3 regions of the Streptomyces sp. NPDC017993 genome follow, and region 1 is predicted to be linked to each of the others. Evidence: riboswitches for the same ligand, from Rfam matches in the RefSeq annotation. Region 1 holds a riboswitch; each other region holds the start of a gene.

What was found. A riboswitch is a leader RNA that binds a small molecule or an ion and turns the genes downstream of it on or off. The one in region 1 is predicted to bind cyclic di-AMP.
Region 2: another riboswitch for cyclic di-AMP. It lies ahead of ACH4FH_RS05320 (M23 family metallopeptidase); the one in region 1 lies ahead of ACH4FH_RS10335 (NlpC/P60 family protein).
Region 3: another riboswitch for cyclic di-AMP. It lies ahead of ACH4FH_RS02735 (transglycosylase family protein); the one in region 1 lies ahead of ACH4FH_RS10335 (NlpC/P60 family protein).

The regions. Positions count from the first base shown of each region.
Region 1 covers NZ_JBIRGO010000005.1:153,714-155,969, reverse strand. The annotation lists gene pcrA (DNA helicase PcrA) at 1-487, opposite strand, end outside; cyclic di-AMP (ydaO/yuaA leader) riboswitch at 906-1,092, shown strand; gene ACH4FH_RS10335 (NlpC/P60 family protein) at 1,100-2,256, shown strand, end outside.
Region 2 covers NZ_JBIRGO010000002.1:518,830-521,085, forward strand. The annotation lists gene ACH4FH_RS05315 (DUF2332 domain-containing protein) at 1-321, opposite strand, end outside; cyclic di-AMP (ydaO/yuaA leader) riboswitch at 860-1,003, shown strand; gene ACH4FH_RS05320 (M23 family metallopeptidase) at 1,015-2,229, shown strand.
Region 3 covers NZ_JBIRGO010000001.1:578,149-580,404, reverse strand. The annotation lists gene eno (phosphopyruvate hydratase) at 1-246, opposite strand, end outside; gene ACH4FH_RS02735 (transglycosylase family protein) at 752-1,396, opposite strand; cyclic di-AMP (ydaO/yuaA leader) riboswitch at 1,404-1,614, opposite strand; gene ACH4FH_RS02730 (transglycosylase family protein) at 1,825-2,256, opposite strand, start outside.

The DNA.
Region 1 (2,256 bases):
CGCTGTGGAAGGTGGAGACCCACATCGCGTGGGCGCGCGGGCCGACCAGCTCCTCGACGCGCTCCTTCATCTCGCCCGCGGCCTTGTTGGTGAAGGTGATGGCGAGGATCTGGCCCGGGTGCACACCGCGCGCGCCGAGCAGATGCGCGATGCGGTGCGTCAGGACGCGGGTCTTGCCGGAACCGGCGCCCGCGACGATCAGCAGCGGTCCGCCGGTGTGTGCCACGGCGGCCTTCTGCTGGTCGTTGAGCCCCTCCAGGAGGGCGTCCGGATCGATCACCGGGCGGGCGGCGCCGTCGCGGTAGTAGCGGTCGCGCCCCGGGCCGATGGCGTGCGGGATCCCGCCGGGCACGTCGAAGCGGCCGCCGAACAGGTCGGCGGGGATCTCCTCCTGTGCGGGACCGTCCTCGTCCTCGGGAGGGGGCGGGGGCTCCTCGCCCTTCGGGCCGAGGTCCGCCAGGAAGCTGTCGTCAAAGAGGCTGCTCATCGCCCACCGAGTCTAGGCCGCCCCACTGACAGCCCGCCCCGGAGTAGCCGATTGTGGGTTCCGAATCGGCCGGGGTGACGCCGGAGGGGGGCCGGGAAGCGGCGGAGCGGGGGCCGTGGGGCGTCGAAACCGAGGGCCGGAGGCCGACGGGGACGACGACAGGGACGACCGGCCGCCGACGACGGGGCGCCGCGGCCCGTTTCGTCACCGTCGTGCACCGGATCGTCACAGCCCGGAGCCGTGGGGCGGGCTCCCCGTAACGGGTCGAATGTGACATCTGCCGCAAGAATCCCTGACGCACGTTCAGGTCACGAAAAGGTTTCGGGCAAATCGAACATCAGCCTTCACAGGAGCCACACGAGTTGGCTACCGTGCTCGCTCGGGCAGCCCGCATCCCCGCGGACGACAGCGTCAGCACGGGCCGCCTCCGCCGAGTCCGGCCCTGCCACGAAGGCACCCGGAGCCGGGGACCCACCAGCACCACCGGGGTGAATCGATCGGCACGGCCGCCCGAGGCGGACGTGGCGACCGTAGGGCAAGCCTTCCGTCAGCGACACCCGCCCGAACCCGACAGCTAACCCGGTAGGCGGTCCACGGAAGGAGTCGCACGCCTTGGCGTCGCATCGCAAGCCGCGCACCCGCGTGCTCACCTCGCCCGGAAGCCGCCGCACGGCGGCCGGGCTCACCACCGCCGCCCTCGCCTCGGTCACCCTGCTCTCGCAGACCGCCGACGCGGCACCCCGGGCCCCCAAGCCCAGCATCGAAGAGGTCAAGCAGAAGGTCGACGGCCTCTACCGCCAGGCCGAGGTCGCCACCCAGAAGTACAACGCCGCCAAGGAGAAGGCGGAAGGGCAGCGCGAGACCGTCGACGGGCTCCTCGACGCCGCCGCCAAGCGCGCCGAGAAGATGAACGAGTCCCGGCGCACGCTCGGCACGTTCGCGTCGGCCCAGTACCGCACCGGCGGGATGAACCCGACCGCGCAGCTGATGCTCGCCAAGGACCCGCAGCAGTTCGTCGACCGCAGCCACCTCATGGAGCGGCTGACCGGCCGGCAGAAGGAAGCGGTCACCGACTATCAGAAGCAGCAGGCCGAGGCGACCCGGCAGCGCGCGGAGGCGACCCGCAGCCTGGAGCGGCTCCAGGAGTCCCAGACGTCACTGAAGGAGTCCAAGCGCTCGGTCCAGGGCAAGCTGACCGAGGCCCGGCAGCTGCTGTCCCGGCTCACCGCCCAGGAGAAGGCGCGGCTGGCCGAGCTGGAGCGGAAGCGTGAGGCCGCGGCCCAGCGCAAGGCCGAGGAGCTGGCGCGCAAGCAGGCCGAGGAGGAGCGCCGGCAGCGCGAGGAACAGAAGCAGCCCGGCGGCGGTACCTCGGACGGCTCGACCGGCGGCGGCACCGGCAGCGACACCGGCGGTTCGTACTCGACCAAGGCGGAGAAGGCGCTCGCCTTCGCCCGCGCGCAGATGGGCAAGCCGTACGTCTGGGGCGCGACCGGCCCCACGTCCTACGACTGCTCGGGGCTGACCCAGGCGGCGTGGAAGGCGGCCGGCGTCGAGCTGCCGCGCACGACTTGGGACCAGGTGAAGGTCGGCGAGCGGGTGGCCACCAAGGACCTCAAGCCCGGTGACCTGGTGTTCTTCTACGACGACATCAGCCACGTCGGGATGTACATAGGCAACGGCAAGATGGTCCACGCCCCGAAGCCGGGCGCCAACGTCCGCGAGGAGTCGATCTACTACATGCCGATCTACGGGAGCGTCCGCCCGGCATA
Region 2 (2,256 bases), on a different contig from region 1:
GCCGCGCTGCATGATCACCGCGCGGACCTCGTCCCAGTGCCGGATCGTCCATTCCCGCCAGCGTCCGTACGCCGCCTCACCGTGTGGGCCCTGTTCGGCGTGCGGACCGTCGAGATAGCGGACGGCGGCGAGGAGGAGGTTGGGCTGCTGCTTGTTCCCCGCGGGCAGCGAACCCGCGAGCACATCGCAGAACTCGGCGTCCTGACTGATCCGTGCGGTCAGCTCCTCATGGGCGTCGGACTGCCCCCGCGCCTGCTGCCAGGAGAACTCCCGGTACCGATCGGCCACTGTCTGCGCGCTGTTGACGACGTTGACGACCATGATCCGACGTTACTGCCCTCACACTCCGTGATCGCCGGGCACCCCTGCGCATAACGACTGGCGCACGATCGTCGCGAGATCGTTTGGAGCGGTGCGGTCAACTCGCACGGGTTGGGGAGTCCGTGGGTGGAAAAGTCCACGCCAAAGCTCCTACGGAGCACATACGGATTCCCGGGAACGCTTGGAAATCAGTGGCGATCTCTATTACTGTCCGATAACGCAGCGCGGTCGTCCCAGCCGTCGCAAGTGGCGGCACCGCGCGCCGACGCCGAATCCCGTAAGCGCACTTCACGCACTCCCGCACCTTCAGCACTCCCGGCAATGCCGCACCCTCCGTGTCTCCAGCCTCGCTCCGAACTTCACGTAACTCCCGCACTTCACGCATCTCCCGCACTTCGCGCACGTCGCCACCGCACCTCGCACCGGCCGGCCGCACGAACTGCTCCAGCAGTACCGAAGTGCACCGAGTCGCACCGAAGCCGGAAGCCGTCGGCCGGAACCGCGGAAGACGCCGGCTCTGCCGAGTCCGTTGACGGCGCACCGAACCGCACCGAACTGCACCAAGGGAACCGGGGAACCACCACCTTGGGGTGAATCGGACGCTCTCGTCAGAGGATGTCCGTAGGAGACCTTCCTGCTCCGAACCCGTCAGCTAACCCGGTAGGCGAGAAGGAAGGAAAGGAGTGCGCCCCCGTGGCGTCCAACAGGCCTACCCCCGAGCCTTCGTCCGCCTACGACCTCGATGACCGGAGCGTCTTCGACGGCCCGGGTTCCCTCGACGGTCAAGGGCCCTTTGACGGCCGAGCGTCCTTTGACGGCCGAGGTTCCCTTGAGGGCCGAGGATCCTTTGACGGCCCTGACTCCGGCTTCGGATTCCCTGCCGCGGATCGTGACGGCGACGGACCGTGGGAGGAGTGGAACCCCACCGAGGAGTCCATCCGCCCCGTCCGCGGCAAGCACCGGGTGGGGAAACAGCGCGGCGGCGGACTCGCCCGCAGCAGCACGGTCCTGGGCGTCGGCGTGATCGCCGCGGTCGGCGCGGGCGGGATGGCCACGGCCGAGGGCCGGCCGCCGGTCCCGATCTCCATGCCGGACGTCAGCGGCATGGCCGACGACCTCTCCGAGAAACTGCCGGACGCCAAGTCGCTCCCCGGCATCGGTGACCTCATATCCGACGCGGACGAGGACTCCGATTCCGCGGCATCCGCCGCGGCCGGCGCGGACTCCGCGGTCGCCGGCACCCCCCTCGCCGCCCAGGGCAAGGGCGCGGGCGAGACACTGCGCAACCGCATCCTGCAGCAGGCCGACGCCCAGCAGGGCGCAGGCGAGCAGCAGGCGCGCGACGCCGCGGAGGACGCGGCCATCGAGAAGGCCGAGGAGGGCGCGGCCGAGCACCGCAAGTTGGCCGAGAAGGCTGCCGCGGCCAAGAAGGCGGCGGAGCTGGAGGCCAAGCGCGAGGCGGAGGAAGCGGCCCGCAAGAAGGCGGAGGCCGAGCGCCTCGCCAAGCTCGCGCGGAGCTTTATCGCCCCCGTCTCCTCGTACACCCTCACCGCCAGCTTCGGCCAGGCCGGCGACCGCTGGTCGGCCGACCACACCGGCCAGGACTTCGCCGCACCGACCGGCACGCTCGTCAAGGCCGTGCACTCCGGCAAGATCACCCAGGCGGGCTGGGCCGGCGCGTACGGCTACCGCATCGTCCTCACCCTCGACGACGGCACCGAACTCTGGTTCTGCCACCTGTCGTCCATGGTGAAGACCTCCGGCGAGGTGAACGCCGGCGACGTCATCGGCCGCGTCGGCGCCACCGGCAACGTCACCGGCCCCCACCTCCACCTGGAGGTCCGCCCGGGCGCCGGCGACCCCATCGACCCGATGCCGTGGCTGCGCGATCACGGGGTGAACGTGTGAGGAGCGGGTTCGTGTGGGGCGGGAGTT
Region 3 (2,256 bases), on a different contig from region 1:
GTAGCCGACGAGCTCCGGGCCGATCTGCTCGATGACGGCCAGGACGGCCTTCTCCACGCCCTTGCCCATGTAGCGGCTCGGGTCGCCGTCACGGAGCTCGATGGCCTCGAAGGCACCGGTCGAGGCGCCGGACGGAACCGCGGCACGGCCCGTGCTGCCGTCGTCGAGGCCGACCTCGACCTCGACCGTGGGATTACCTCGCGAGTCGAGAATTTCGCGGGCTACGACGACGTCGATGGACGGCACGTTGTCTCCTTCGTGGGTGTCTGGAGTTCTGCAGCACGAGCCTAACGGCCTTGGGCGCATCCGTTCGCCCTCGGCCCGCTCAGTGGGACGAAAAGAGGCCCAAAAGCCCAGCTCATGGGAGGTTTCGCCGCATTGTTCGCCGAGCGGGAAAAGTTGCCCGACGATGCTGGTCAGAGCAGCCGTTTCCTCGTCGGGCACGCGCCCTGGCTCGGGACACGGAACCGGGCTCGTGACACGGAGAAGCCCCGCCGCGGCGCGCTGGGGGATGGCGCACCGGGCGGGGCGGTCTCACACGCGAGCGTGTGGAGCGAGGGGGACGGGCGGACGCGATGAACGCGAGGGACGGCGAGGTGGGGAGGAGCGGTCCGTCCCCGGTTCAGCCCGACTGCCCGGCCTCGGACCCCGCGGCGGCCGGGACGGGCGGATCGTGCGTACCGCGGTACGCACGGACCGCTCGGCCGGCCGGAGACGGTGAGGTCCTCGGCGCCCCTGTGCCGGGGTGGGCTCAGACGTCGAGCTTCTGGCCGGGGATGATCAGGTTCGGGTTGCCGCCGATGACGGACTTGTTGTCCGCGTAGAGCGCCTTCCAGGTGGTGCCGTGCGCCTTGGCGATCTTGGCGAGGGTGTCGCCCGACTTGACGGTGTAGTTGCCGGAGCCGTTGGACTTCGGGGCCGGCTGCGACTTCTCCGGCGCGGGGGCCGGGGCGGGCTTCTCGGCCTTCTCGCCGGTGTTGCCCTGCGGGGCCTTGCCGGAGGTGTCGAGGTCGGGCGAGGGGCCACCGGCGGTCAGGTTGCCGGCGCCGGCGCAGGACCAGGCACCCGGGCCCTGGATGGCGAGCAGCTTCTCGGCGGCGGCTATCTGCTGGCTCTTGGTGGCCAGGTCGGCGCGCTCCGCGTACTGGGTGCCACCGGCGGCGGCCCAGCTGGAGTTCGAGAACTGCAGGCCGCCGTAGTAGCCGTTGCCGGTGTTGATCGACCAGTTGCCACCGGACTCGCACTGGGCGACGGCGTCCCAGGTCTCGACGGACGCGGCGGAGGCGGAGGAGGCGCCCATGAGCGGGACGGCCACGGCGGCACCGGCGACACCGGCGAGGGTGGCGACGCGGACGGCCTTGGACGCACGACGGTGCTTGCCCTTGTTGTTCAGCATGGTTCGTTCGTTTCCTCACCGACGCCTGCGAGGTGAGCTGTCGGGTTCGGGCCATGTGAGTTGCCCGGCCGCATGCACATGACATGTGGCTTCACCCCAAGCCGGTTGACCCGCTTTCACGGGTGGGGCCGGCGCTTACCTTGGGTCCCCCGCTCCTGCCTTCGGCGCTTGCGCGTCGACCGCCTACGACCACCGGCAGGATTCGGCGTGTGATCGAAGGGCCCGCTTTGGCGAGCGATCCTGACCGTAAGCAGTAACCCCCTTGGTGTTCAAACCCCACCATCTGAACCAAGTTGACCGTTTTTGATCATAGGGTGCACCCATTTCTGCAGGTGGACCCAGGTATGGGAACGGCCCGCGAGCCGGGCGCCGCACCCCGCAACGAGAGCCTTGTCTCACTTTCCCAAATGGGGGCGAAGGTGCGCTAATTACCCTGCGACGTGCCCGAGATCGAGGACCTGCCCCGGCTGGATCAGGTCCTCGTCGGCGCCGACGACGCCTTCGTTGCGCTCGTAGAGGGCGGTCCACCCACCGGGCACCTCGCGGGCCTCCGCGATGGCTGACAGGCTGTCACCGGGACGCACGGTGTAGTCGCCGTCGGCCGGGCCGGACCGGTGCGCGTCACCGTCACGCGAGGCGTGCCGGCCCGACGACCTGCCGCCGTCGCCCGTCTCGCCCGCACCCTCACCGCTCTCCTCGGCGCCGCCGCGGTGCTTGCCCCTGCCGGGCGCCTCATCCGTCGCGGAGCCGCCGCCTGCGGAGGCGTCACCCGGCGCGCCCGTCCCGTCGGTGCGGCTGCCGCCCTCGTCCGAGCCGTCGGCGCGGGAGGGGTCATCGCCGGGGGAGGAGTCGTCGCGGGA